One region of the Cytobacillus sp. FSL W8-0315 genome, then DNA from elsewhere that is predicted to be linked to it. Evidence: a T-box and tRNA genes for the amino acid it is inferred to sense, from the RefSeq annotation. Region 1 holds a T-box; the other regions hold tRNA genes.

The links. A T-box is a leader RNA that pairs with one kind of tRNA and senses whether it is charged. The one in region 1 lies ahead of thrS (threonine--tRNA ligase), so its partner is inferred to be a tRNA-Thr.
Region 2: it has a tRNA-Thr gene. The T-box ahead of thrS (threonine--tRNA ligase) is inferred to sense a tRNA for this amino acid. The anticodon was not compared.
Region 3: it has a tRNA-Thr gene. The T-box ahead of thrS (threonine--tRNA ligase) is inferred to sense a tRNA for this amino acid. The anticodon was not compared.

What each region holds. Positions count from the first base shown of each region.
Region 1 is NZ_JBBOOC010000001.1:97,985-107,817, reverse strand. It holds gene MKY20_RS00635 (hypothetical protein) at 21-1,229, shown strand; gene MKY20_RS00630 (Zn-dependent hydrolase) at 1,248-2,510, shown strand; gene MKY20_RS00625 (M20 family metallopeptidase) at 2,514-3,689, shown strand; gene MKY20_RS00620 (cyclic-phosphate processing receiver domain-containing protein) at 3,875-4,231, opposite strand; gene MKY20_RS00615 (SRPBCC family protein) at 4,397-4,885, opposite strand; gene thrS (threonine--tRNA ligase) at 5,039-6,238, opposite strand; T-box leader at 6,291-6,523, opposite strand; T-box leader at 6,564-6,797, opposite strand; T-box leader at 6,838-7,072, opposite strand; gene MKY20_RS00605 (YhgE/Pip domain-containing protein) at 7,140-9,299, opposite strand; gene MKY20_RS00600 (GNAT family N-acetyltransferase) at 9,520-9,833, shown strand, end outside.
Region 2 is NZ_JBBOOC010000001.1:541,338-551,170, forward strand. It holds gene MKY20_RS02930 (CdaR family protein) at 1-1,095, opposite strand, end outside; gene cdaA (diadenylate cyclase CdaA) at 1,088-1,915, opposite strand; gene MKY20_RS02940 (anti-sigma factor family protein) at 2,093-2,728, opposite strand; gene sigW (RNA polymerase sigma factor SigW) at 2,746-3,309, opposite strand; gene MKY20_RS02950 (aspartyl-phosphate phosphatase Spo0E family protein) at 3,484-3,642, shown strand; gene rocF (arginase) at 3,684-4,589, opposite strand; tRNA gene MKY20_RS02960 (tRNA-Ala) at 4,805-4,880, opposite strand; tRNA gene MKY20_RS02965 (tRNA-Gly) at 4,888-4,962, opposite strand; tRNA gene MKY20_RS02970 (tRNA-Lys) at 5,031-5,103, opposite strand; tRNA gene MKY20_RS02975 (tRNA-Gln) at 5,258-5,332, opposite strand; tRNA gene MKY20_RS02980 (tRNA-Tyr) at 5,398-5,481, opposite strand; tRNA gene MKY20_RS02985 (tRNA-Thr) at 5,498-5,573, opposite strand; tRNA gene MKY20_RS02990 (tRNA-Val) at 5,579-5,654, opposite strand; tRNA gene MKY20_RS02995 (tRNA-Glu) at 5,659-5,733, opposite strand; tRNA gene MKY20_RS03000 (tRNA-Thr) at 5,761-5,833, opposite strand; tRNA gene MKY20_RS03005 (tRNA-Asn) at 5,869-5,943, opposite strand; rRNA gene rrf (5S ribosomal RNA) at 5,963-6,079, opposite strand; rRNA gene MKY20_RS03015 (23S ribosomal RNA) at 6,332-9,267, opposite strand; rRNA gene MKY20_RS03020 (16S ribosomal RNA) at 9,575-9,833, opposite strand, start outside.
Region 3 is NZ_JBBOOC010000001.1:1,536,184-1,546,016, reverse strand. It holds gene glgA (glycogen synthase GlgA) at 1-588, opposite strand, end outside; gene MKY20_RS07955 (sugar phosphate nucleotidyltransferase) at 585-1,613, opposite strand; gene MKY20_RS07950 (glucose-1-phosphate adenylyltransferase) at 1,668-2,813, opposite strand; gene glgB (1,4-alpha-glucan branching enzyme) at 2,755-4,701, opposite strand; gene MKY20_RS07940 (hypothetical protein) at 4,925-5,122, shown strand; tRNA gene MKY20_RS07935 (tRNA-Glu) at 5,210-5,281, opposite strand; tRNA gene MKY20_RS07930 (tRNA-Ser) at 5,286-5,376, opposite strand; tRNA gene MKY20_RS07925 (tRNA-Asn) at 5,382-5,456, opposite strand; tRNA gene MKY20_RS07920 (tRNA-Ile) at 5,471-5,547, opposite strand; tRNA gene MKY20_RS07915 (tRNA-Gly) at 5,552-5,625, opposite strand; tRNA gene MKY20_RS07910 (tRNA-Phe) at 5,640-5,715, opposite strand; tRNA gene MKY20_RS07905 (tRNA-Asp) at 5,741-5,817, opposite strand; tRNA gene MKY20_RS07900 (tRNA-Met) at 5,821-5,894, opposite strand; tRNA gene MKY20_RS07895 (tRNA-Ser) at 5,913-6,005, opposite strand; tRNA gene MKY20_RS07890 (tRNA-Ile) at 6,019-6,095, opposite strand; tRNA gene MKY20_RS07885 (tRNA-Met) at 6,113-6,189, opposite strand; tRNA gene MKY20_RS07880 (tRNA-Ala) at 6,208-6,283, opposite strand; tRNA gene MKY20_RS07875 (tRNA-Pro) at 6,293-6,369, opposite strand; tRNA gene MKY20_RS07870 (tRNA-Arg) at 6,377-6,453, opposite strand; tRNA gene MKY20_RS07865 (tRNA-Leu) at 6,469-6,557, opposite strand; tRNA gene MKY20_RS07860 (tRNA-Gly) at 6,564-6,638, opposite strand; tRNA gene MKY20_RS07855 (tRNA-Leu) at 6,647-6,731, opposite strand; tRNA gene MKY20_RS07850 (tRNA-Lys) at 6,747-6,822, opposite strand; tRNA gene MKY20_RS07845 (tRNA-Thr) at 6,966-7,041, opposite strand; tRNA gene MKY20_RS07840 (tRNA-Val) at 7,062-7,137, opposite strand; rRNA gene rrf (5S ribosomal RNA) at 7,147-7,263, opposite strand; rRNA gene MKY20_RS07830 (23S ribosomal RNA) at 7,391-9,833, opposite strand, start outside.

The DNA of each region.
Region 1 (9,833 bases):
CATAGAGGGGGGAAGGGTTTATGTCACAGCTGTTAGCGTTAGTAATTCTTTTGTTTATTTTATTTATTGGAGATTTGGTTGCGGTTCGCACGAAGGCATGGGTGCCGTCCATTTTCGTCTGTGCCGTACTGTTCCTTGCCGGCTATTGGACTTTTTTTCCGCAGGACATCGTAGCTTTGGCAGGAGTTCCGCCGGTTGTGGCTACGATGATGATGTACTTATTGATTACCAATATGGGGACTTTGCTATCGATTCAGGAATTGAAAAATCAGTGGAAGACGATTGTGATTGCTTTGTCAGGGATTTTGGGAATTATCGCGATATTACTTGGAATCGGTACCTTTATCTTTGGATTTAAAACGGTGGTTGTCGCCATTCCGCCATTGGTTGGAGGCGTTGTATCTGCCCTGATTATGTCCGAAGGAGCGAAAGAAGCGGGACTGGCTTCTTTATCTGTCTTTGCAATCGTGATTTATGTTATGCAGGGATTTGCTGGATATCCGCTCACCTCCATTGTCCTGAAAAAAGAAGGAAAGCGGCTTTTACAGCAGTACCGAAGCGGAAAGCTTGCTTATAAGACACAGGGCATGGCGAGTGAAGAGACGGCTGCAGCAGCAGAGGCAGCTCCAAAACCTGAGCTTAAGCTTTTTAGAAATATGCCGGAGAAATATAATACAGATTTCTTCAAATTTTTAAGATTGGCGGCAGTATCCTACCTTGCTTATCTGACATCAACACTGCTGGCTCCAGTTGCGAGTGTCAGTCCATTTGTACTTTGTCTATTGTTCGGGGTTATTGCCACAAGTATTGGCTTTCTTGAGAAGCAGGTACTGCAGAAAGCAAATGGTTTTGGCTTTGCGATCATGGCCCTGATGCTCTTTATTTTTGACGGCTTAAAGCAGGCTACACCCGGGATGATGCTTGAGATTATTTATCCGCTGGCAGGAAGCATTATTCTAGGCGTAATAGGAATGTATATCTTCTCATTCATCGCAGGGAAAATTTTAAAGGTGAGCAAGGAAATGGCTTTCGCGGTTTCGCTGACGGCACTATATGGTTTCCCGGCTGACTACATTATTACAAATGAAGTGATTAAATCATTGACAGAAGATGAAAAAGAGAGGGAAATGCTGACCAGCAACATGCTTCCGCCTATGCTTGTCGGGGGATTCATCACGGTGACGATTGTGTCGGTGGTATTAGCCGGAATTTTTGTCGGACTATTATAAGAAAGGGATTGGATCGAAATGAGTGAAGTTCAAACAGGGAAAAATGTGAATCTGGAAAAAGTACAGGGGCGAATCGAAAACCATATTGACACATTAAGCACTTATACAGCGACTCCAGGCAAAGGAACAACCCGGCTGACGTATAGTCAGGAGGATTTTCTTGCACGGCAGTATATTAAGGGGAAAATGAAGGAAGCGGGCTTGGCTGTCCGTGAAGATGGATTGGGCAATATCTTTGGAAAGCTTGAAGGGTCCCTAAAAGATGCACCAAGTGTTCTAATCGGTTCTCACTTTGATTCCGTCCCGAATGGGGGATCCTATGATGGGCCTGCCGGAGTTGTAGCAGGACTTGAAGTCGCTGCACTTTTCACTGAGAACGGATTAACGCCAAAATATCCTCTGGAGGTTATCGCCCTTATCGAAGAGGAAGGCTCCAGATTTGGCGGCGGCTTAATGGGTTCACGCGGAATGGTCGGTTTGCTGGCTGAGGAAGACTTTAAATCATTGAAGGATAACGATGGCATTACGACCGTTGAAGCCATGAAGAAAATCGGGCTCGATCCGTCTCTTCCGAAAACAAGAGACCAGCAGTCAGTAAAGGCTTATCTGGAATTGCACATTGAACAGGGACCTATCTTAGAAGAAAAGAATATCCCAATAGGGGTAGTCGAAGCGATTGTCGGCTTAACGCAATTGGAAGTAACCGTAAAAGGACAGGCCGGGCATGCCGGGACCACTCCAATGGACAGGCGGTCTGATGCGCTGGTTGCGGCCGCCGGGATGATAGCCCAATTTCCCGAGTTGGCGGCGGCTGAAGGAGAAGGAACGGTAGTAACCACTGGGCAATTGCAGGTCTATCCAAATGGAGCCAATGTAATTCCGGATCAAACGGTCTTTTCTGTAGACATTCGCTCCGGCAAGGAAGAACATGTCCAGAATGTTATTCAAAAAGTGAAAGAATTAGCAGAGATCTATCGTGATAGCGGAGTAGAAATAACGGTTGAACAGCTTTTATATATTCAGCCAAAAGAGATGAATAAAGAGATTGTGAGTCTGTTAAAGAAGAAAAGCAGTGAACTGGGTTTCACTTCATGCCCCATGAATAGCGGCGCCGGGCACGATGCAATGGTTTTCGCTGATTACACAAGTACTGGGATGCTGTTTATTCCAAGTAAAAATGGCCTGAGCCATTGTCCGGAAGAATGGTCGGATTCCAGGCATATTGCCGAAGCTGTTCAAATCCTGTTTGAGGCAGCAATAGAGTTAACGGAGGCGGAGTAAGAGATGATTCATAATGGGCTAAAAGAATTAATTGGAGCATATAGTGATGAATTAACGAAGCTGCGAAGAAAATTGCATCGTGAACCAGAGGTGTCATGGGAGGAGTTTAAAACCACCCAATTTATTTGTGAGTACCTTGATAGACTGGGCATTCCCTTTAAAAGAACGGAACCAACAGGTGTTATTGCTGAAATAGCAGGCGGGAAGCCCGGAAAGACGGTAGCTTTAAGGGGAGACATGGATGCGCTGCAGGTGGAGGAATTGAATAAGGATCTGCCTTATGCCTCCCTGGAAAATGGAAAAATGCATGCATGCGGACATGATGCCCATACCGCGATGCTGCTGATTGCCGCCAAGGCATTAAATGAGATAAAAGAAGAATTGCCGGGGAATGTCCGCCTGCTGTTCCAGCCAGCCGAAGAAGTAGCGGAAGGGGCGAAGATGATGGTGGAACAGGGAGCGATGGAAGGTGTGGACAATGTCTTTGGCATCCACATCTGGTCGCAAATGCCGACGCATAAAGTGTCCTGTACACCTGGGCCATCCTTCGCATCAGCTGATATATTCAAGGTGACATTCAAAGGAAAAGGCGGGCACGGGGCGATGCCGCATGACTGCATTGATGCTGCTATAGTGGCCTCATCCTTTGTCATGAATGTCCAGAGTGTTGTGTCCAGAACCATTGATGCCCAGCAGCCTGCCGTACTCACCATTGGAAAAATGATGGTGGGCACAAGGTTTAACATCATCGCTGAAAATGCAGTCATCGAGGGAACAGTCCGCTGCTTCGATCCTGAAACAAGGGATCATATTGAAAAACAGCTTGAGAATTATGCTGAGAAGACGGCATCGATCTATGGTGCTGGTGCAAAAGTGGAATACATTCGGGGTTCCCAAGCGGTAATTAATGAGGAATACAGTGCAAACCTTGTGCAAAAAGTTGCTTCTGAAGCTTTCGGGGAAGATTTTCTATATAATGAAAATCCAACAATGGGGGCGGAGGATTTCAGTTTTTACCTGGACAAAGCACCTGGCAGCTTCGCCCTAGTCGGCAGCGGCAATCCAGAGAAAGACACCGAATGGGCTCATCACCACGGCAAATTCAATATTGACGAAGACGCCTTATCGACAGGCGCAGAGCTATATGCACAATATGCCTGGGCATATTTGAACGTATAGGAGTAAAATCTTAAAGCTAAATCCGCTCCTCTATATGGAGAAGCGGATTTATTTTTGCCTGGTTCCAGTTATTCATATCATTTTTAAAGTCATGAAAAAAGGAAGCAGTTAATAAACTCTGCTTCCCATATACTGGTGACATATATATATCCTGTGATCAAGGGGAATAGGTATGGTGAATTCTACTATTTTTGCAGATGATTTGGCGGAATGAAGTTTAGGGGCAGTGGCCTTAAGATTACTTTAATATCAGTGGGCATTTCAAAATCCTGCTGTGCTTGTTTTAAATAATGATACATAGCTTTCCCGCCTGCGGAATTGGCAGAGTGAACAGTTATGCGATCCGCAAATAACTGTTTTTGAACCATTAAATGAACGAGCATAAGACCATTTCTCGATTTACTTACTAAATCATGGTCTAAAGACAAGTGGTCAATTTCAAAGGTCTGAAGCAAATGGATACACTCATCAATGGTCTCAACTAATACATGACCATCAGGCGCTTTCCGATAATCATCCAGGAATACGCTTATTTTCTCCAATTTTATCCCCCTTTCGAAGGGGTGACTAAGAAAAGTCAAGTTGACCCTAAGGGTTTGATTCACCTTTCATTGTAACATACATATGTAAGTAAAGATACCGAAGAGGGATTAATTGGAAGAAAATTGGCTGCGGTTTTAAAAAAGAGTGTCCGCAGGTATTTGCTTTCAAGGCTGGCAGCAGAGGTTTCCTTCGCCCTTTTCAAGAGCTGATTTTAAACTGTCCAGTACACCTGACCAGGCCATTTGATGCCAGTTTATTGCTTCAATCCAATCTTCATGATTCTTAAATCCTCTATGTTCAACAATCACCTTTGATGAATTTTCATGGATTGCCTGGAAACTTACATGAACAGTTGTTAATTCATCCTCATTATTCATTAAATCCTCAAATTGGTCTGGGCCTTTCCATGTGAACTCAAGCTCATTTTCAGTAATAAGCTTAGTAATTTTACATCCCTTCGTATTCATGCCCGTACTATTTCCGGGAATAAAATAAAGCTCATAAGCTCCGCCTTCCTTAGCTTCTACTTTCGCTTCAGGTGCAAACCATTCAGATACCCTATCAGAGATTGTCCAAGCGAGCCATACCAGATTGAGTGGTGAATTGATTGTTGTCTCATTAATAATGGCTTTCTCAATTGCAGTGGTTTTCAAAATAATCCTCCCCTAAGTGTAAAATTATTACATTTAAATAATAACATTATTTTGAAAATTAAGATATTGTTAACTGGAGAAAATTCGGAGAGATAGATTATTTGTAAAAGAGGAAAGCCCAAAAGGAATAAATTCCTTCTGAGCTTGAAAGATTTATCTGCCGCCGTTTGTTTCATTAATAAACCGCTCAATTACTTCCTCAATGCTCATCACACCGATATTTCCCTCTTTACGTTTTCTCAGTGACAGGGATTGCTGCTCCATTTCTTTATCACCAATCACCAGCATGTAGGGAACTTTCTGTTTTGCGGCTTCCCTGATCTTGAGTCCCATTTTCTCTGTTCTAAAGTCGGCTTCAGCACGGATGCCTGCTTCTTCCAATTGTGATTTCACATAGTCTGCATATTCAGCATGCGAGTCAGAGATTGGAATGATCTTTGCTTGAACGGGTGACAGCCACAGTGGGAAATCGCCTGCAAAATGTTCAATTAGAATAGCCATGAAACGTTCAACTGAACCAAAAATTGCCCTGTGAATCATAATGGGAAGGTGAAGTTTGTTATCTTCACCAACATATGCACAATTAAACTTTTGCGGCATTTGAAAATCCAGCTGGACAGTACCGCATTGCCAGCTTCTGCCGAGCGAATCCAATATATGAAAGTCAATTTTCGGCCCGTAAAACGCCCCATCACCAGGATTAATCTGATAGTTTACTCCTTTGTTTTTCAAAACAGATTCCAAAGCTCCTTCAGCACGTTCCCACATTTCTTGTGATCCCATGTATTCCTCCGGGCGTGTTGAAAGTTCAACTTTATAGTCAAAACCGAAATGGGAGTAGAACTCATCAATTAGGACAAGTATTTTATCAATCTCGGCCTCAATCTGATCAGCCATCACAAATAAATGGGCGTCATCTTGAGTGAACGACCGGACTCTTAACAGTCCATTCAAAGAACCCGAGAGTTCGTGTCTGTGGACTAATCCCAGCTCCGCATAGCGGATAGGCAATTCCCGGTAGCTTCTCCGTTTGCTATTGAAAACCAATATCGCACCCGGGCAGTTCATGGGCTTTATCGCATAATTTTGCTCATCCACATTTGAGAAATACATATTTTCATGATAATGATTCCAATGGCCGGATTGTTCCCAAAGTTCCTGTTTCATCATAATCGGTGTCTTAATTTCCTGATAGCCTGCCCGCTGGTGTTTTCGTCTCCAATAACTTTCAAGTTCATTTCGCATCACCATTCCATTTGGCAGGAAAAAAGGCATTCCTGGGGCTTCCTCCATGGATGTGAAAAGCTCCAGCTCTTGACCTAACTTTCTATGATTTATTTTTTCTGCTTCCATTTCAATTCCTCCTGATTTTTAGTTATAAAAAAAAGACCACACTCCTCCCAAACATAGGGACGAGTGTGGTCGTGGTGCCACCCTAATTCCATAAAGCAATCGAAAGACTGTTTTATGCTCAAAAAGATAACGGATTCCCCGATTATGGATACTCTGATATAGATCATTTCCCCATAATAGCTCCAAGGCGGTAAATCATTCCCTTTTCTTCAGGGCTTGCAGCCGGTGACCCTGATCTCTGGAAAGAAAATAAAGAATGATTCATGTCCTTATCAACGCTAATTATATAGTTTTAATTAAAATAAAAAGCCGCACTCATCCCAGCAAAAGGGACGAGTGCGGCCGTGGTTCCACCCTAATTCCATAAAGCATGCCGAAAGACTGCTTTATGCTCAAAAAGATAACGGATTCCCCGATTATGGATACTCTGATATAGATCATTTCCCCATAATAGCTCCAAGGCGGTAAATCATTCCCTTTTCTTCAGGGCTTGCAGCCGGTGACCCTGATCTCTGGAAAGAAAATAAAGAATGATTCATGTCCTTATCAACGCTAATTATATAGTTTTAATTAAAATAAAAAGCCGCACTCATCCCAGCAAAAGGGACGAGTGCGGCCGTGGTTCCACCCTAATTCCATAAAGCATGCCGAAAGACTGCTTTATGCTCAAAAAGATAACGGATTCCCCGATTATGGATACTCTGGTATAGATCAATTCCCCATAATAGCTCCAAGGCGGTAAATCATTCCCTTTTCTTCAGGGCTTGCAGCCAAATGGCCCTGATCTCTGGAAAGAAAACAAAGAAAGATTCGTATCCTTATCATAGCTCATATTTATATTTTTACTGATTTTATTACACATTTTGGAAAAGGTCAAGAGGGTTAATAAAACTTTTAAATCCTAATGAAACAACCCCGATTCCTTTGATTTTTTCATTAGCGCTTTTGTTTTTCTGCTTAATGGCTCTTTCAGGAAGGTTCCAATTAATAGTGCAATGAAACCGAATAGCGTCAGGACCAGAAGGTCTCTGTAAACTCTTTCCCAAACAATGCCTCCAACAGCTTCTCTCATTAAATCAATGGCATAAGAGAAGGGCAGGAAGGGGTGGATGGTTTGGAAAAATTCAGGAAGCAAGGCGGTCGGATAGGTTCCGCCAGCACCTGCAATCTGAAGCACCAGCAAGACAATCGCCATGGCTTTTCCTACATCGCCAAATACAGATACTAATGTATAAACAATTAATATAAACACTAAACTGCTTATCAGTCCAAACAGGATAAACCATACTGGTTCAGCTGCATCCACTCCGAGAATTAAGATATTCCCTATTGTCACTACGAGGGTCTGTGCAAATCCAATGCTTAGGAAGGTCAGCAGTTTGCCGAAATAGATTTGTTTTCCCGTAAATTCTTCATGATGATGAACATCTGTAGCCAAAAGGGAAATTAATAGAAGGGCACCTACCCATATCGCAAGTACGGTATAAAAGGGAGTCATTCCTGTTCCGTAATTTTGGATTGGGAATAGGCTGTTTTTATTAAGCTGAACAGGTTCCTCGAAGAAACCCTTCTCTGCTTCGGGATCATTTTGCAGCAGCTCAATGATCTCGTTGATGTCTGTCTCGCCCTTGATGTCCCGAATCCGATCGGCTAATTGATTAATCTTTTCGCTTATATATGGAAACTCTCCGATAATGTGCTTAAGCGTTTTTTCTCCTTCACCTAAGTTCCCCTCTGTATTCGCAAGGATTTTTTCGATCTCAGGCATGGCGGATTGTATTTCAGTCAGGATATTCCGGGCATTACTCAATGTTTCCTTGGCGCTGGCCACTTCCTGTTTGATGGCTGGCCGGATGTTTTCATTATATTCTTTAACGAATGCGTCGATCCTGCCTGCGGTTACAGCTGAATTTTCCTGAAGCCGGGTGATTAAATCATCTGCTTCCTTCTGCTTGTCTGAAAGAAAGGCATTGATCTTTTGTCCGTTTTCCTGGATAGTCTGCAGTTCCTGTTTTAATAAGGCTATTTGTTCCAGAGCCTGATTGATTTGTTCCTGATTTTGGCTTGTGCCTTGTTCCTTATTGGATTCCTGCAGCTGCTTTAGCGCTGTTTCGATAGTCTCGATATTCTGAAGCGAACCTGCTATCTGCTCATTGATTTGATTGCCTATTTCCTTTCCCTGGTTCAGGTTCAAATCAGAGGATTGAACCGAGGAGATAAAATCGTTCACCTTTACCGCCATATTCTGGACCTTCTCCAGATTCTCCTGAATCTGGGGCTCCATTGCATTCAGGCGATTCTCAGCCTCATTTATAAATTTCATCGTTTCATTAATGGTCTGCAGACCGTTTCCTGTTGCGCGTTTGGCATCAGGAACGAGTGCTTGTGCCTTATCAATCATTTTTTGGGCATTTTCTGCATCTGACAGGGAGCTGCTTAATAAGGAATGGATTTCAGGAAGCTTTTCCTCCATTTGAAAAACATACTCTTCGAACCGCTTTATATCCGGAAGGTCTTTTTCAATCTCCAGACCCAATTCATTAAACTTCTCAAAAATAGTGCCGTTAACGGTTGAGATGAAATTGCTTGTAACCGTATCGACTATCCCGCCTGCACCTTTTTCTGTGATTTTAGGTGCAATGGCATTGATTTTTTCATTCACATAATACTCGATTTTCGCTTTTTCGGGCTGGTTTTCAATGACGGTTCCCAGCTTCTGGGAGAAATTATCCGGAATCACAATGACAGCAAAATAGTCGCCGTATTCCACCTTATCCATCGCGTCTTTACGGTTATCAAAGTGCCAGTCCATATCATCGTTCTTCTTTAATTCCTTGACGATGTCATCTCCAATATGTATGTCCTTATCACGAACCACTGCTCCGGCATCTTCATTCACGATTCCTACTGGAAGCTGATCCGTTTGACTATAGGGATCCCAAGAAGCCTCGATGTTAAACCAGGCATATAAAGAAGGCAGTAACGTCAAGCCTCCGATTAATACTGCCGCAACCCAATTAGTAAAAATACTTCTAATATCCATTTTGTAAATTTTCCACATGCTGTTCAGTCCAATCTGCTTGTCTTCCTATAGATTTTGTGAATAATCGGTTAAATATATTCAGAATCTCAGTGCACAACAATTCTACCCCTATAAAAAAAATGTGTAAAACCAAAAAGGCGTGAGTAATTACTTTTGGGTCTAAAGGAGGAGAAGACATTATGGATTGATTTGGTAAACTGTTCTGGATGAGAAGAATAAAAAGCTGGGAGAGGGTAAAATGGATTGGAATATCAGAAAAGCTGCACTTAAGGATGTTGATGCAATTACTGGATTAAGAATAGAGCTCCTAAAGGCGGTAGGAGACGTTATTGAAGGAAACAGAGCAATAGTATTTGATGCAAACAGGAGATATTTTCAAGAAAAGCTGTCTAAGGGCGGTTATTCTGCTTGGGTAGCTGATGTTAGGGGGACAGTTGTTGCCATAAGCGGCTTAGTGTTTTTTGAAAGACCACCGCATGGGGAAAATATAAGCGGATTAGAAGCATATATAATGAATATGTATACTAAACCGGAATATAGAGGATATGGGCT
Region 2 (9,833 bases), 440 kb from region 1:
TTCAGCTAAGCCGGCTAAATTGATGGAAAGGCTTGAAAAGGTTTTGGTTTCCTCTTGTTCCTGTGCCTGTGTTTCTTCAGCAGGCTCTTCGGTGTTTTCCTCTTCTCTATCAGCATTCTCTGCATTCTCTGCATTCTCCTCAGTACTAACGTCAATAGACGCCTTCACTGTCTTAGGGTCCACTGCAGAAATGCCATCCGGGATAATAACCGGCAAGGTGAGCACGGTATCTTTTTCAATCTTGCTGACATCCACCTCTACCCTGACACTTTCAGTCTCATTTAATATTTCTTCCCGGCCCGTTATGGAAGCCTCGTTAACATCGAGTTCAATCGAATTAATGGTAACACCATCTTGAGGGTCCCCCTTCCGGACGATCGTAACGGGAACCGTCTTGCTTAACTGCTTAACCGGCACTGTTACTTGAATTACTTGGGGTTCCACAATAACATCAAGCTTATTCATCTCACGGTCCAATACCCTGACAGTTGCTTCATCAGTGATTGTCTCGGTTATTGGTCCCTTTACATCCAAGGTTGCTTTAACAAAGCTGATCCGCTCAATCACTTCTTTTGCTCCTGTGATTTTTACCGTCTTTGGTTCCGCAGATGCCGCATCGGCTGAATACCCCTCACCAAGCAGGCCATTATTAAATTCTGCATCCACTTTAAACTCCTGGGTCACTTTTTCGTGGACTGTCACATCAGCATATTGCGGATTGATCGTCACATCAAGTTTATCTGAGATATCGCGGATCTTAATTTCCACTCTTTGAGAGCCGATTTCTGCATTTGTCAAATCTACATATACTTCAAAGTTCTGCAGTTTTTTAGCTTGCTCCAGATGGCTTTTTGGCCCTTCTATACTTAAGTCCACTGTTTCCGGAATACCGGTAACGACCAGATTTTCCGTATCATAATAGCTTTTCACCGGGACATCTTCAACAATGCCTGAATCCTGCTGGCCAGGAACGTTTATATCCTTTAATTCCTTATCTGCATCATAAACAGAGTCAAATAGAAAAAGTGCCAGAATCAACGCAACAATTTTCATGAACCAGCGGGTATCTACCAATTTATCAATTAACTTATCCATTCTTTTTCCCCCTCCAGTTCCAAAGACCTGAAGAAGTCTGCTTTATTTTCTGTTGAACAAGCAATTCACTTGAAAGCATATCTTTAAAAGCTTCAGCTTTTAAATCACGGTGCAGCTCACCGTTTTTGGTTAGGGAAACACTTCCTGTTTCCTCCGAAACGATAATGGTAATACTGTCGGTTACTTCACTTATACCTAAAGCAGCCCTATGTCTGGTGCCGAGCTCTTTTGAGATGAATGGGCTTTCTGACAGAGGCAGATAACACGCTGCTGCTGCCACACAATTCTTTTGAATGATAACGGCTCCGTCATGCAGCGGTGTATTCGGTATAAATATATTAATCAGGAGCTCAGATGAAATTTTAGAATCCAGCTGAATACCGGTTTCAATATAATCGTTCAGCCCTGTTTCCCTCTCAACTGAAATAAGCGCCCCAATGCGGCGTTTAGCCATATAATCCACAGCCTTAGCAATGGATTCGACCAGTTTCTCCTGATTTTCCTCCTCCTGATTAGCTGTCCTTGAGAAGAATCTCCCTCTCCCCAATTGCTCCAATGCTCTTCGCAGCTCCGGCTGGAAAATGATAATGATGGCCAGAAATCCCCAAAGAAGCACTTGTTCCATCATCCAACCTAATGTTTGCAGGTGGAACTTGTCGCTTGCTACTTTGACCAGGATAATGACAAAAATCCCTTTTAGCAATTGGACAGCCTTTGTTCCTTTTACAATCATTATCAGTTTATAGATGACATACCAGACAAGGAGAATGTCTATTGTATTAGCCAACAATTTCAAAATAGAGAAATCTGCAAACGACATTATCCTTCCTCCAAATATATATTTCAAAAGCAATACATGCTTAAAGTTCCTTTATGTAACTTTCATATTATATCATATTTGACGCTAATTCCAATTTTGAGACAACAGACACTACCTGGAAAAATAAGTACACTAAGAATCCCTGCATTAAAGCAGGGATTCTTACTATGGTTATGTCTATTTCTCTTTATCTGTTTCTCCGCTTTCAAATACATTTACAGCATCCTTGGCTGCCTTTTTGATGTGGTACCACAGCCATTCGAAAATGGCATCAACCTCTTCGATTTCTCCGGTAACATTACCGGCTGAAGCCATATATTGCTGGCCATTGATGACCGTAACATTTCCGTCTATTTCGCCCTGGATTTCCAAGTCTCCGTTCTTAACTACTACATCGCCTTTTACCACTTCGCCTTCTGGTACAATCACCTTATCGTTCTCCACCACAAGGTTTGGCTGTTTGGAAACTGATAGTTGGTGATCCTGGTCCCAGGATGATACGACGCTTCCCATCATCAGAACAAGAAAGAGGGATGCAGCAGTTAAAAGCGGATGATGCCTGAACCAGCGCTGGACCCCGACTTTCCGCTTTTCTTTGGGCAATTTCGCCATAACGTTTGCCGTGAAATTTTCAGGTGCCTGTATATGTGAAGTGCTTTGGACTAAAGCGATCGTCTTCTTTAATTCATGGAAATGAATTTGGCATTCCTCACAGTTCTGCAGATGGGCCCTTAATTCCTTCTCATGTTCGGCTGAGATCTCTTCATCTAGGTACTCATGCATATAAACAACCATTTCTGCTGGACATTTCAAAGTTCTCACCCTCTTTTTTAAACGTATCTTAATTGATTCCTAAGTGCTTCCCTGCCCCGGTGAATCCTGGTTTTAACCGTTCCCAGAGGAAGATCGAGCGTTTCACTGATCTCGTTCAGCGATAATTCTTCAATATATTTTAGAACAATAACCGAACGGTATTTTTCCGGAAGCTTCGATATTTCCCTTTGGATTGTTTCCTGCAGTTCCAGACTTTCTACATCTTCCTCCGGCAGCCTCGCATCTGAAGCAATTTGAGAATACATGTTCAGTCCATCCGTTCCTGCGACCTCTGCATCCAGATAATAATCAGGCTTCTTTTTTCTGATTCTGTCTATACAAAGGTTAGTGGCAATCCGATAGAGCCACGTGGAAAATTTCAAGTCAATATTAAAGCTGGCAATGTTTATATAGGCTCTTAAGAAAGCCTCCTGAGCGATATCCTCTGCCTCATGCCTGTTTCCCAGCATTCTGTAGCAAATCTGAAAAACTTTATCTTTGTATATTTCAACAACTTCAGCATAAGCATCCTGGTCGCCTTTTAATACTTGCTTTATCCTCTTCTTTACGATTGTCTCCATTTTTTTACCTCCGCTCCAGTGCGGCTAATCGATAATACGAATCGATAGCGGAAAAGGTTTCATTTTAATTAAAAAACATTCAATTTCTATATTAGCAAATTTTTACTTATTCTGGTTTATTTTTTTCCTTTTAGGGTATAAAAGTACTAAATTAATCGAAAAGGGTTGATTACGGTGTGTGTTAAGGAATTATTGAGAGATATTGAGGAATGCCGGTCAAGAATGATCCAGTTAACAGCTTCCGCTTCTTTTACAGACCACTCGGTAGTTGATACGAGCACAAAACTCGATCAGCTTCTAAATAAATATTATACACTCACAGCAAAAAAATGAGCAGAACTTGTTTACGTTCTGCTCATTTTTAATTCAATTATTTATAGAAGCTTCTCGCCAAATAGTGAACCCATAAGCGCGACCGCCACAGTAGCTGTTTTGTTTTTGTCATCCAGGATTGGGTTAACCTCTACAAACTCAGCCGATGTAATGATCTGCGATTCTGCAAGCATCTCCATGGCCAAGTGGCTTTCACGGTAGCTGATGCCTCCAATAACCGGAGTTCCAACACCAGGGGCATCATGCGGATCCAGCCCATCTAAATCCAGAGACAGATGAACACCATCTGTATTTCTTTCTTTTAAATATGTAATAGACTCCTCCATAACCTTTGTCATCCCAAGCCGGTCAATTTCGTGCATGGTGTATACTTTAATGCCTTTTTCCTTAATAAGCTCCCGCTCTCCTTCATCCAAAGATCTTGCCCCAATAATGACAATATTCTCTGGCTTAACCTTTGGAGCATATCCCCCTACATTGGTTAAAAGCGGGTGGCCAATTCCCAGGCTTACCGCAAGAGGCATGCCATGTATGTTCCCTGAAGGTGATGTTTCAGCTGTATTTAAATCCCCGTGGGCATCATACCAGATTACCCCAAGATTTTTGTAGTGCTTCGAAACACCGGCCAATGTTCCAATTGCGATGCTGTGATCCCCGCCCAGTACTAATGGAAAAGAACCACTTTCTATTGCTTTATCAACTTCTTCGCCCAGTTTTTCTGTTTTTTCAGCAATAAGGTCCAAGTTTCTAAGATTTGATTTTGGATCGATTTGAACTTCCGGACGGCCGATGGCAATATCGCCCTGGTCATGGATTTCTTCGAATAAACACTTTAATCGCTCATTCACACCGGCATATCGGATCGCACTTGGCCCCATGTCCACACCGCGTCTCATCTGGCCAAGATCCATTGGCATTCCAATTATCGATAATTTCTGTCTTTTCATAGTAAAGTCCTCCCTTTCCCTTCATACTCATATTTTAACCGCTTTCAAACACATGACTCAACTCGACAAAATCGTGTATATATATGCGGCTGCCGGAAAAAGAAGCTTCTAAAAATACCATAGTAACTTTCTAAGTTTTGCCACTTATTGTTTTGTGAAATAAAATAAAAAATCCCTAAACCATGCTGGTTTAAGGAATGTCGTATTATGTATGATGGTGGAGCCTAGCGGGATCGAACCGCTGACCTCCTGCGTGCAAAGCAGGCGCTCTCCCAGCTGAGCTAAGGCCCCATTTATTTGGAGCGGAAGACGGGATTCGAACCCGCGACCCCCACCTTGGCAAGGTGATGTTCTACCACTGAACTACTTCCGCAAACATATTTATATTCACAAGTAAGACCTTCAGGACTCGATTCCCAAGGTCTGTGTTTTTCTATAAAGTGAGCCATGAAGGACTCGAACCTTCGACCCTCTGATTAAAAGTCAGATGCTCTACCGACTGAGCTAATGGCTCGAAATATAATTCTGATGCCTAAACTTCATTTGCAGATGTGCTTCAAAGCCCTGCGGTCTTTGTCGCAGATTTTAAAAGCTTGCCATTCAGGATGTAACGCTTCGATGCTGCAATCTTTTAAAATCCTCTACCGACTGAGCTAATGGCTCAAAAATGGCTGGGCTAGCAGGATTCGAACCTGCGAGTGACGGAGTCAAAGTCCGGTGCCTTACCGCTTGGCTATAGCCCAATAATTACAAAATAAAAAGGACATTCATAGCTTGTCCAGTTTTTTGTGTTTTTATTAAAAATAAATGGTGGAGGGGGGCAGATTCGAACTGCCGAACCCGAAGGAGCGGATTTACAGTCCGCCGCGTTTAGCCACTTCGCTACCCCTCCATCTATAAAAAAAAGATGGTGCCGGCGAGAGGACTTGAACCCCCAACCTACTGATTACAAGTCAGTTGCTCTACCAATTGAGCTACACCGGCAAATATGGTGGAGGATGACGGGATCGAACCGCCGACCCTCTGCTTGTAAGGCAGATGCTCTCCCAGCTGAGCTAATCCTCCATTATGGTGACCCCTACGGGATTCGAACCCGTGTTACCGCCGTGAAAGGGCGGTGTCTTAACCGCTTGACCAAGGGGCCTAGTACTCTAGTTGTCTACATTAAAAGAGCTTCCAACCGGGCTCGAACCGGTGACCTCTTCCTTACCATGGAAGTGCTCTACCTGCTGAGCTATGGAAGCAACAGCTCATAATTCCCAAAAGGGCTTTATGGAAATGGCTCCGCAGGCAGGATTCGAACCTGCGACCGTTCGGTTAACAGCCGAATGCTCTACCACTGAGCTACTGCGGAAAAGTGGTATTTGTAAACAGCCCGGCAGCGTCCTACTCTCACAAGGGGACAGCCCCTAACTACCATCGGCGCTGAGAAGCTTAACTTCCGTGTTCGGTATGGGAACGGGTGTGACCTTCTCGCCATCGCCACCAGACTATTTTCAAAAGACAAGTATGATTATACTTTCTTTTAATGTTTTTTTCAAGAGGAAATTTCATTTTTTCGTTCCCTCAAAACTAGATAATGTATGAAGAAGCATTTGCCGAGTATTCACCAATGACTTGTCTAGCTTCGGCTCCTAACCTCTCGGCCGTTTCGATCCGTCCCTCCAAATCCCAAAACCAGGATTTGAATGGCCGGCTCTCCAACGTCTCTCAAAGTTGAACAGTCGCCTCCGCTTTTCGTTTTGGTTAAGTCCTCGATCGATTAGTATCAGTCAGCTCCACATGTCGCCACGCTTCCACCTCTGACCTATCAACCTGATCATCTTTCAGGGATCTTACTAGCTTGACGCTATGGGAAATCTCATCTCGAGGGGGGCTTCATGCTTAGATGCTTTCAGCACTTATCCCTTCCGCACATAGCTACCCAGCGATGCCTTTGGCAAGACAACTGGTACACCAGCGGTGCGTCCATCCCGGTCCTCTCGTACTAAGGACAGCTCCTCTCAAATTTCCTGCGCCCACGACGGATAGGGACCGAACTGTCTCACGACGTTCTGAACCCAGCTCGCGTACCGCTTTAATGGGCGAACAGCCCAACCCTTGGGACCGACTACAGCCCCAGGATGCGATGAGCCGACATCGAGGTGCCAAACCTCCCCGTCGATGTGGACTCTTGGGGGAGATAAGCCTGTTATCCCCGGGGTAGCTTTTATCCGTTGAGCGATGGCCCTTCCATGCGGAACCACCGGATCACTAAGCCCGACTTTCGTCCCTGCTCGACTTGTAGGTCTCGCAGTCAAGCTCCCTTGTGCCTTTACACTCTGCGAATGATTTCCAACCATTCTGAGGGAACCTTTGGGCGCCTCCGTTACTTTTTAGGAGGCGACCGCCCCAGTCAAACTGCCCACCTGACACTGTCTCCCGCCCCGATAAGGGGCGCGGGTTAGAATTTCAATACAGCCAGGGTAGTATCCCACCGACGCCTCCACCGAAGCTGGCGCTCCGGCTTCTCAGGCTCCTACCTATCCTGTACAAGCTGTACCAAAATTCAATATCAGGCTACAGTAAAGCTCCACGGGGTCTTTCCGTCCTGTCGCGGGTAACCTGCATCTTCACAGGTACTATAATTTCACCGAGTCTCTCGTTGAGACAGTGCCCAGATCGTTACGCCTTTCGTGCGGGTCGGAACTTACCCGACAAGGAATTTCGCTACCTTAGGACCGTTATAGTTACGGCCGCCGTTTACTGGGGCTTCGATTCAAAGCTTCGCTTGCGCTAACCTCTCCTCTTAACCTTCCAGCACCGGGCAGGCGTCAGCCCCTATACTTCGCCTTGCGGCTTCGCAGAGACCTGTGTTTTTGCTAAACAGTCGCCTGGGCCTATTCACTGCGGCTCATCAGGGCTATTCACCCTAATGAGCACCCCTTCTCCCGAAGTTACGGGGTCATTTTGCCGAGTTCCTTAACGAGAGTTCTCTCGCTCACCTTAGGATTCTCTCCTCGCCTACCTGTGTCGGTTTGCGGTACGGGCACCTTTTCCCTCGCTAGAGGCTTTTCTTGGCAGTGTGGAATCAGGAACTTCGGTACTAAATTTCCCTCGCCGTCACAGCTCAGCCTGTGTGGTAACGGGATTTGCCTCGTTACCGGCCTAACTGCTTGGACACGCTAATCCAGCAGCGTGCTTACCCTATCCTCCTGCGTCCCCCCATTGCTCAAACGGTAAAGAGGTGGTACAGGAATATCAACCTGTTGTCCATCGCCTACGCTTTTCAGCCTCGGCTTAGGTCCCGACTAACCCTGAGCGGACGAGCCTTCCTCAGGAAACCTTAGGCATTCGGTGGATGGGATTCTCACCCATCTTTCGCTACTCATACCGGCATTCTCACTTCTAAGCGCTCCACCAGTCCTTGCGGTCTGGCTTCAACGCCCTTAGAACGCTCTCCTACCACTGACATCGTAAGATGTCAATCCACAGCTTCGGTGATACGTTTAGCCCCGGTACATTTTCGGCGCGGAGTCACTCGACCAGTGAGCTATTACGCACTCTTTAAATGGTGGCTGCTTCTAAGCCAACATCCTGGTTGTCTAAGCAACTCCACATCCTTTTCCACTTAACGTATACTTTGGGACCTTAGCTGGTGGTCTGGGCTGTTTCCCTCTTGACTACGGATCTTATCACTCGCAGTCTGACTCCCATGGATAAGTCTTTGGCATTCGGAGTTTGTCTGAATTCGGTAACCCGATGGGGGCCCCTAGTCCAAACAGTGCTCTACCTCCAAGACTCTTACTACATGAGGCTAGCCCTAAAGCTATTTCGGAGAGAACCAGCTATCTCCAAGTTCGATTGGAATTTCTCCGCTACCCACACCTCATCCCCGCACTTTTCAACGTGCGTGGGTTCGGGCCTCCATCCAGTGTTACCTGGACTTCACCCTGGACATGGGTAGATCACCTGGTTTCGGGTCTACGACCACATACTCATTCGCCCTATTCAGACTCGCTTTCGCTGCGGCTCCGTCTCATCAACTTAACCTCGCATGTAATCGTAACTCGCCGGTTCATTCTACAAAAGGCACGCTATCACCCATTAACGGGCTCTAACTACTTGTAGGCACACGGTTTCAGGATCTCTTTCACTCCCCTTCCGGGGTGCTTTTCACCTTTCCCTCACGGTACTGGTTCACTATCGGTCACTAGGGAGTATTTAGCCTTGGGAGATGGTCCTCCCTGCTTCCGACGGGATTTCTCGTGTCCCGCCGTACTCAGGATCCACTCTGGAGGGAACGAAGTTTCAACTACAGGGCTTTTACCTTCTCTGGCCGGCCTTTCCAGACCTGTTCATTTACCTCGTTCCTTTGTAACTCCGTGTAGAGTGTCCTACAACCCCAAGAGGCAAGCCTCTTGGTTTGGGCTAATCCCGTTTCGCTCGCCGCTACTCAGGGAATCGCGTTTGCTTTCTCTTCCTCCGGGTACTTAGATGTTTCAGTTCCCCGGGTCTGCCTTCTATACCCTATGTATTCAGGTAAAGATCCTATCCCATTACGGATAGGGGGTTTCCCCATTCGGAAATCTCCGGATCAAAGCTTACTTACAGCTCCCCGAAGCATATCGGTGTTAGTACCGTCCTTCATCGGCTCCTAGTGCCAAGGCATTCACCGTGCGCCCTTTCTAACTTAACCTACTTCGGCCGCTGATCGACTGCGGATCTCTGCGTCAGCTCTCTCGCTCCGCTCCTCACGTACTGAAGTACGCTCCGGTGCTCACTCGGTCGCTTCCTTGATCTCCTTGCCGCTCATCGTCCTCATGGTTTGTGCTCTTACTTCGTTTTAAAACAAAAATAAGAGAAAAAAACTAAGATGGCGATTACTCGGTTATTGCTTCTTCATTAACATTATCTAGTTTTCAAAGAACGAATCTTTCATTGAGAGATTGAACTCTCAAAACTGAACGAACAAAACACGTCACGTTTCATGTAAATATCCTTAGAAAGGAGGTGATCCAGCCGCACCTTCCGATACGGCTACCTTGTTACGACTTCACCCCAATCATCTGTCCCACCTTAGGCGGCTGGCTCCAAAAGGTTACCCCACCGACTTCGGGTGTTACAAACTCTCGTGGTGTGACGGGCGGTGTGTACAAGGCCCGGGAACGTATTCACCGCGGCATGCTGATCCGCGATTACTAGCGATTCCGGCTTCATGCAGGCGAGTTGCAGCCTGCAATCCGAACTGAGAATGGTTTTATG
Region 3 (9,833 bases), 1.4 Mb from region 1:
TCCGAAGAATTCAAGCTTATCTGGATGAAAATGGCTATAGTCAAGCCCTAATAAATCTCCTAAAGCACTCCCCGGCATGATTCCCTGAAACTGAAGATTATGAATGGTGAAGACTGTCCGAATGAACTCATACCCCTTTTTCGCACGATACTCAACCCTCAGCAGAAAAGGAATCATCCCAGTATGCCAATCATGGCTGTGAATAACATCCGGATAGAAATCAATATGCTGAAGAGCATCCAGCACGGCGCGGTTAAAATAGGCAAACCTCTCTCCATCATCGTAATACCCGTATAATTTTTCACGGTTGAAGTAGTATTCATTATCAACAAAATAGAATACGATTCCCTGATGCTCAAGTTCTTCAATTCCGCAAAACTGGTTTCTCCATCCTACCTGAACTGTAAACTCGCACTTTTTAGACATTTTCTTTTTTAAATCATCTGATATGGAACCATACTTAGGAAGAATAACCCGTACGTCAGTCCCCTGCTTTGCAAGTTCTTTCGGGAGAGAACCGGCTACATCAGCAAGACCTCCGGATTTAACGAATGGAACACATTCAGAAACAGCAAACAATACTTTCACGAGTTCATCAGCGCTCCTTGTACGGTACCTTTGCGAATAACAAGAGGCATTTCATGTCTTCCCTCAATCCTGGCACCGGATTCTACCTTAACATCTTTATCTAAAATAACGGAGTCTAAAACACAGTTTTCTCCAATTTGGGTTTTTTGCATAATTATGCAGTTTTTCACGACTGAGCCCTTGCCAATTTTTACCCCGCGGGAGATAATGCTGTTCTCAACTGTCCCTTCAATCATGCATCCATTCGCAATCATCGAATTCTTTGCGCTTGCACCTTTCATATAACGGGTTGGCGGTTCATCTTTTACTTTTGTATAAATTGGCTGGCTGCGAAGGAAAATATTTTTCCATGCCTCCGGTTCCAATAGGCCCATGCTGGCAGCAAAGTAATTTTCAATGGAATCAATCATGACGGCCAAACCGGCATATTCATAATTGCATATCGTATAGGAATGATGGATGTCTGTAACGACATCACTCATGCATGTGTATCCAGTTTCGTTTCTATTTTCTATTAAGCTAACGAGCAGCGAAGTTTTTACAAGGTACATTTCAAGGGAGCGCCCATCCTGCCGAACAACTGTAATATCACACCCCGTCATAATATGTCTATCTAGAACAGGCCTGAAATCCATATTAAAAACGGTAAAACAGTTTGAGATCAATGCATATTCCTGTTTGCTGCGATAAAAATAATCCAAATTAGCAGCAAAGTGATTGAAAGATCCAATTCCTTTACTTGGACTATCCAGCAAAGGAGATGGGAAAAAGAATAGCCCATCCCTTTTTCTGTTTAGGTCCCAGTTTTTTCCCGAACCAAGATGATCCATTAAAGAGCGATATTGATACTTTGGAAATATGGCAACACTTTCAATATCCGAGTTGACCATATTGGAGAGAACAAAATCGATTAGCCTATAGCGGCCTGCAAACGGAACAGCTGCGAGCGACCTGTGTACTGTCAATTCCTCTAAATCTTCATGGTAGGTTGTTGCGTCTATCACACCAAGCATTCTCTTCTTCATGACATTCCCTCCCGTTTTATTGGCCAGGGGCCGTTTTGGCATCCAGGCTGTGAATTAAGAACAAATTCCCTGTATCATTTCCGGTGTTATCAGAATAATTTCATCATCTTCTTCGGAAGCACTAATCACAACGCCATCAGGTATGTTCAGTCCGCTTGGCACTATCGCCTTTTCAATATAGACATTTTCACCAATTACAGCATCAGGCATGATGACCGATTCACGGATCACAGTATTCTTCCCAACCAGCACCCCTTGAAAAAGCACTGACTTTTCAACTTCCCCTTCAATTGTACAGCCTTCATTTATCAAAGACTCTGCAACCTCAGCTTGAGTTGAAATATACTGTGGAGGATGATTCGGATTCACCGAATAGATCCGCCAATCATGATCAAAAAGATTCAGCTCGCATTCATCATCCAATAAATCCATATTTGCCTCCCACAGGCTCTTGACTGTACCGACATCCTTCCAATAGCCATTGAACGGGTATGCGAACAGCTTTTTATTTTCGTCAAGCATTAATGGAATGATATCCTTTCCAAAGTCATGAGTGGACTCCGGATTGCGGTCATCCATTTCCAGATATTCTTTTAAAACAGACCAATTAAAAATATATATTCCCATGGAGGCAAGATTATTTTTTGGATATGCTGGTTTTTCCTCAAATTCTGCGACCCGCATCTCCTCATCCGTGTTCATGATTCCGAACCTGCTTGCCTCCGGCCAAGGTACTTCAATTACAGAAATAGTCGCATCCGCGCCTTTTTCAATATGATAATTCAGCATCAGCTCATAATTCATTTTATAAATATGATCACCGGATAAAATCAGGACATATTCCGGATCATATTGCTTTAGATAATTGAGGTTTTGATAAATAGCACTTGCTGTTCCCGTATACCACTTGACTTCCGATGATTCACTGTAAGGGGGCAGCACTGTCACACCGCCGTTCTTTCTATCAAGATCCCATGCGCTGCCTATGCCAATATACGAATTCAGAACCAGCGGCTGGTATTGGGTAAGAACACCGACTGTATCAATTCCGGAATTGGTGCAATTGCTCAATGTAAAATCAATAATCCGGTATTTCCCTCCAAATGGCACTGCAGGTTTCGCAAGACTTTTTGTTAGAGAACTAAGCCTGCTCCCTTTCCCTCCTGCTAATAACATTGCGACGCACTTTTTCTTTCCCATTTCCCTTCCTCTCCTTCCGATGTTTTACAGGGCGTAAGATTGAAATGCCAAATGGCGGAATAGACATTTCCAAACTGAACGGCTTGCCGTGAAACTCTTTTTCCTCAGTCTTAAGGACCCTCTTGTTGGTGCTATTTGATCCTCCAAAGCTATCACTATCACTGTTGAGTATTTCCCTATAAGACCCCGCCTTTGGAATTCCAATACGATAATTAGGGTAGAAAGCAGGTGTGAAATTGCAGACAATCACAAGAAAATCATCCACTTTTGAGCCTTTTCTGATAAAGGAAAAGATGGATTGGTCTGCATTATGACAATCAATCCATTCAAAGCCATCCTGAAGGTGATCAAGCTCAAAAAGAGCCTTTGAACGTTTATAAACCTTTATTAATTCTTTCACATAATCATTTGCTTTTTTATGCATCTCGTAATCAAGCAGATGCCAATCAAGCTGTTCTTTGTCTTTCCATTCGGAAAACTGCCCAAGTTCGCTCCCCATGAAAAGAAGCTTCTTGCCGGGGTGGGCAATCATGTAGCCAAGCAGGAGCCTGAATTGCGCAAATTTTTGCCAGTAATCTCCGGGCATTTTATCAAGCAGCGATTTCTTTCCATGGACAACTTCATCATGTGAAAAAGGAAGTATGAAGTTTTCCGTAAAAGCATACAAAAGCGAAAAAGTCATCTTTCCATGAACATCAGATCGTCTCTCAGGTGCTGTTTCCATATATGTAAGAACGTCATTCATCCAGCCCATATTCCACTTGTAATGAAAACCCAGCCCTCCATAATGGACTGGTGCAGTCACTTGCGGCCAATCTGTTGAATCCTCTGCCATCATAAGAAAGGAAGAATCATATTGCGAAACAACTATATTTAAGTTTTGCAGAAAACGGGTGCCGAATGGATTTTCTGTCTTTCCATCCCGGTTAGGCCAATAGATAATATTAGCCACCGCATCAACCCGGAAGCCATCAATATGATATTTTTCCATCCAAAAAACAGCGTTGGAAATAAGAAAGCTTTGAATTTCATTTTTGCTGAGGTCAAAATTAGCAGTCCCCCATACTCGGTTCTCTCTGTCGCCTTCTGTTTCATACTCATACAAATACGATCCATCAAACTGGTAAAGGCCGTGGGCATCTTTGCAGAAGTGTCCCGGTACCCAGTCCAGAATGACCCCAACACCCTGCTGATGGCACTGATCAACAAAATACATAAAATCATGCGGGTTGCCGTAACGGCTTGTAACAGAGTAATAACCTGTTCCCTGATAGCCCCAGGAAGCGTCGAGCGGATGCTCAATTAGAGGAAGCAATTCTATATGCGTAAACCCATGCTCCACCACATAAGGAATGAGTTCATCTGCAAGCTCCCTGTATGTAAACAGACTTCCAGACTCTTTTTGCTTCCACGAACCCAGATGAACTTCATAAATGACTGCAGGCTCCGTATAAATAGGCTTCATTTCTTTTTTTTGCATCCATTTGCTGTCATTCCACTGATATCCGTCAAGCGAATATACTATAGATGCTGTATTGGGCCTTACTTCTGAAAAAAAGCTATAAGGATCAGCCTTTAATACCACATCCCCTTTCTTTGTTTCAATTTCATACTTATACAAGGCACCTTCCATGTTTCCATCCAGCTGAATAAACCAGACACCTTCATTATTCACTCTATGTAAGGTATAGCCTTCTCCATTCCAATCATTAAAATCACCGACTAATCTGATAATTTCAGCGTTCGGTGCCCATACGCAAAAACGGGTAATCACTTCTCCGCCATTTGAAACTACATGTGCACCAAATAACTGGTGACTCTCATAATATGTCCCTTCATGGAACAAATGCAGCTGGTAATCGGTTGGAACCAAAGTATCCACTACCATCCTTCTCCCCACCCAGTGTCGTTTCTTTTGACTTTCCTGTTATATTCGTGAGACGTGAGAAAAATCCTTGTAAAAGTTTTTTTAATTTTATGACAACAACATTCAAATCCCGTTAAAAACCGATAGCATTCTGCCCAATTTAACAGTCTTCGACATAATCTCCGGTAAACTTAGACAAAATAAAACAAAGTATGCAAGCAAAAAATGAAAGGAGAATAATATTTTGAGCAATAAAGAAGAGGAATTTTTATTAAACGAGGCATCAAAAGATGAAATAAGAATTCCGATATTTGAAGCACCGGATGGAAAGATTATGGCCACAGGGGATATGTTTAGAGGTCCCTATACGGGAATATCTTCTGAAATCGATTTGAATAATCCAGGCAATAAATTAAGCAAGGAAGAAGAGAGGTTTGATTAAAAAACAGAGAAGCAACTAACCGAGGGCAGGCTGGAACAGAAAAGACAACAAAAAAGCTGCCAACAAATTGTTGACAGCTTTTTTGTATGACCCCTACGGGATTCGAACCCGTGTTACCGCCGTGAAAGGGCGGTGTCTTAACCGCTTGACCAAGGGGCCAATATGGCGGAGAAGGAGGGATTTGAACCCTCGCGCCGGTTACCCGACCTACACCCTTAGCAGGGGCGCCTCTTCAGCCACTTGAGTACTTCCCCATATATGGCTCCGCAGGTAGGATTCGAACCTACGACCGTTCGGTTAACAGCCGAATGCTCTACCACTGAGCTACTGCGGAACAATAATATAAAATGGTGGGCCTAAATGGACTCGAACCATCGACCTCACGCTTATCAGGCGTGCGCTCTAACCAGCTGAGCTATAGGCCCATTTTGGAGCGGGTGAAGGGAATCGAACCCTCATCATCAGCTTGGAAGGCTGAGGTTTTACCACTAAACTACACCCGCATAAGGTTCTAAAATGGTGGCTCAGGACGGAATCGAACCGCCGACACAAGGATTTTCAGTCCTTTGCTCTACCGACTGAGCTACTGAGCCATATATTATTTATTTTTTGTAAAAATGGCGGTCCGGACGGGACTCGAACCCGCGACCTCCTGCGTGACAGGCAGGCATTCTAACCAACTGAACTACCGGACCAGATTGCGGGGGCAGGATTTGAACCTGCGACCTTCGGGTTATGAGCCCGACGAGCTACCGGACTGCTCCACCCCGCGATAATATTATTAAATATATGGAGGAGGAAAGGGGATTCGAACCCCTGCGCGGTTTGACCCGCCTGTCGGTTTTCAAGACCGATCCCTTCAGCCGGACTTGGGTATTCCTCCGTAGAAATGAAAGTGGTGGACCTTGTAGGACTCGAACCTACGACCGGACGGTTATGAGCCGTCTGCTCTAACCAGCTGAGCTAAAGGTCCAGCATCGATGAATTAAATGGTAGCGGCGGAGGGGATCGAACCCCCGACCTCACGGGTATGAACCGTACGCTCTAGCCAGCTGAGCTACACCGCCGAAGTGTTAAAATATTTATGGTGGAGCCTAGCGGGATCGAACCGCTGACCTCCTGCGTGCAAAGCAGGCGCTCTCCCAGCTGAGCTAAGGCCCCAATAATAAATGGTCGGGAAGACAGGATTCGAACCTGCGACCCCTTGGTCCCAAACCAAGTGCTCTACCAAGCTGAGCTACTCCCCGTATATAATGGCGCGCCCGAGAGGAGTCGAACCCCTAACCTTTTGATCCGTAGTCAAACGCTCTATCCAATTGAGCTACGGGCGCAATGTTAAATTCTACTGGTGCCGAGGACCGGAATCGAACCGGTACGGTAGTCACCTACCGCAGGATTTTAAGTCCTGTGCGTCTGCCAGTTCCGCCACCCCGGCAATAAATGGAGCGGAAGACGGGATTCGAACCCGCGACCCCCACCTTGGCAAGGTGATGTTCTACCACTGAACTACTTCCGCATAAAGAATGGTGCGGGTGAAGGGAGTCGAACCCCCACGCCTTGCGGCGCCAGATCCTAAGTCTGGTGCGTCTGCCAATTCCGCCACACCCGCAATATGAAATTAAAATGGTGAGCCATGAAGGACTCGAACCTTCGACCCTCTGATTAAAAGTCAGATGCTCTACCGACTGAGCTAATGGCTCATAATTTTATGAGACTACCTAAAGCCTGTTATGTGCAGTCAGATGTTCCAAAGCTAAACGCTTTGTCACAGATTGCTATTCGGATGTAGAAATTCACTGATGCTGCAATCTGCTCTACCGACTGAGCTAATGGCTCGTTGAAATGGTGCCGGCGAGAGGACTTGAACCCCCAACCTACTGATTACAAGTCAGTTGCTCTACCAATTGAGCTACACCGGCAGCTTGTACATTTAAATTAATGGTGGAGGATGACGGGATCGAACCGCCGACCCTCTGCTTGTAAGGCAGATGCTCTCCCAGCTGAGCTAATCCTCCATTATTAACGCCCGGCAGCGTCCTACTCTCACAAGGGGACAGCCCCTAACTACCATCGGCGCTGAGAAGCTTAACTTCCGTGTTCGGTATGGGAACGGGTGTGACCTTCTCGCTATCGCCACCAGACTATTTTCCAAAGACAAGTTTTATTATACCGTCTTTTTAGGATTTTTCAAGAGAAAATTTCATATTTTTCATTCTCTCAAAACTAGATAATGCATGAAGAAGCATTTGCCGAGTATTCACCAATGACTTGGTTAAGTCCTCGATCGATTAGTATCAGTCAGCTCCACATGTCGCCACGCTTCCACCTCTGACCTATCAACCTGATCATCTTTCAGGGATCTTACTAGCTTGACGCTATGGGAAATCTCATCTCGAGGGGGGCTTCATGCTTAGATGCTTTCAGCACTTATCCCTTCCGCACATAGCTACCCAGCGATGCCTTTGGCAAGACAACTGGTACACCAGCGGTGCGTCCATCCCGGTCCTCTCGTACTAAGGACAGCTCCTCTCAAATTTCCTGCGCCCACGACGGATAGGGACCGAACTGTCTCACGACGTTCTGAACCCAGCTCGCGTACCGCTTTAATGGGCGAACAGCCCAACCCTTGGGACCGACTACAGCCCCAGGATGCGATGAGCCGACATCGAGGTGCCAAACCTCCCCGTCGATGTGGACTCTTGGGGGAGATAAGCCTGTTATCCCCGGGGTAGCTTTTATCCGTTGAGCGATGGCCCTTCCATGCGGAACCACCGGATCACTAAGCCCGACTTTCGTCCCTGCTCGACTTGTAGGTCTCGCAGTCAAGCTCCCTTGTGCCTTTACACTCTGCGAATGATTTCCAACCATTCTGAGGGAACCTTTGGGCGCCTCCGTTACTTTTTAGGAGGCGACCGCCCCAGTCAAACTGCCCACCTGACACTGTCTCCCGCCCCGATAAGGGGCGCGGGTTAGAATTTCAATACAGCCAGGGTAGTATCCCACCGACGCCTCCACCGAAGCTGGCGCTCCGGCTTCTCAGGCTCCTACCTATCCTGTACAAGCTGTACCAAAATTCAATATCAGGCTACAGTAAAGCTCCACGGGGTCTTTCCGTCCTGTCGCGGGTAACCTGCATCTTCACAGGTACTATAATTTCACCGAGTCTCTCGTTGAGACAGTGCCCAGATCGTTACGCCTTTCGTGCGGGTCGGAACTTACCCGACAAGGAATTTCGCTACCTTAGGACCGTTATAGTTACGGCCGCCGTTTACTGGGGCTTCGATTCAAAGCTTCGCTTGCGCTAACCTCTCCTCTTAACCTTCCAGCACCGGGCAGGCGTCAGCCCCTATACTTCGCCTTGCGGCTTCGCAGAGACCTGTGTTTTTGCTAAACAGTCGCCTGGGCCTATTCACTGCGGCTCATCAGGGCTATTCACCCTAATGAGCACCCCTTCTCCCGAAGTTACGGGGTCATTTTGCCGAGTTCCTTAACGAGAGTTCTCTCGCTCACCTTAGGATTCTCTCCTCGCCTACCTGTGTCGGTTTGCGGTACGGGCACCTTTTCCCTCGCTAGAGGCTTTTCTTGGCAGTGTGGAATCAGGAACTTCGGTACTAAATTTCCCTCGCCGTCACAGCTCAGCCTATGTGGTAACGGGATTTGCCTCGTTACCGGCCTAACTGCTTGGACACGCTAATCCAGCAGCGTGCTTACCCTATCCTCCTGCGTCCCCCCATTGCTCAAACGGTAAAGAGGTGGTACAGGAATATCAACCTGTTGTCCATCGCCTACGCTTTTCAGCCTCGGCTTAGGTCCCGACTAACCCTGAGCGGACGAGCCTTCCTCAGGAAACCTTAGGCATTCGGTGGATGGGATTCTCACCCATCTTTCGCTACTCATACCGGCATTCTCACTTCTAAGCGCTCCACGGGTCCTTGCGATCCCGCTTCAACGCCCTTAGAACGCTCTCCTACCACTGACATCGTAAGATGTCAATCCACAGCTTCGGTGATACGTTTAGCCCCGGTACATTTTCGGCGCGGAGTCACTCGACCAGTGAGCTATTACGCACTCTTTAAATGGTGGCTGCTTCTAAGCCAACATCCTGGTTGTCTAAGCAACTCCACATCCTTTTCCACTTAACGTATACTTTGGGACCTTAGCTGGTGGTCTGGGCTGTTTCCCTCTTGACTACGGATCTTATCACTCGCAGTCTGACTCCCATGGATAAGTCTTTGGCATTCGGAGTTTGTCTGAATTCGGTAACCCGATGGGGGCCCCTAGTCCAAACAGTGCTCTACCTCCAAGACTCTTACTACATGAGGCTAGCCCTAAAGCTATTTCGGAGAGAACCAGCTATCTCCAAGTTCGATTGGAATTTCTCCGCTACCCACACCTCATCCCCGCACTTTTCAACGTGCGTGGGTTCGGGCCTCCATCCAGTGTTACCTGGACTTCACCCTGGACATGGGTAGATCACCTGGTTTCGGGTCTACGACCACATACTCATTCGCCCTATTCAGACTCGCTTTCGCTGCGGCTCCGTCTCATCAACTTAACCTCGCATGTAATCGTAACTCGCCGGTTCATTCTACAAAAGGCACGCTATCACCCATTAACGGGCTCTAACTACTTGTAGGCACACGGTTTCAGGATCTCTTTCACTCCCCTTCCGGGGTGCTTTTCACCTTTCCCTCACGGTACTGGTTCACTA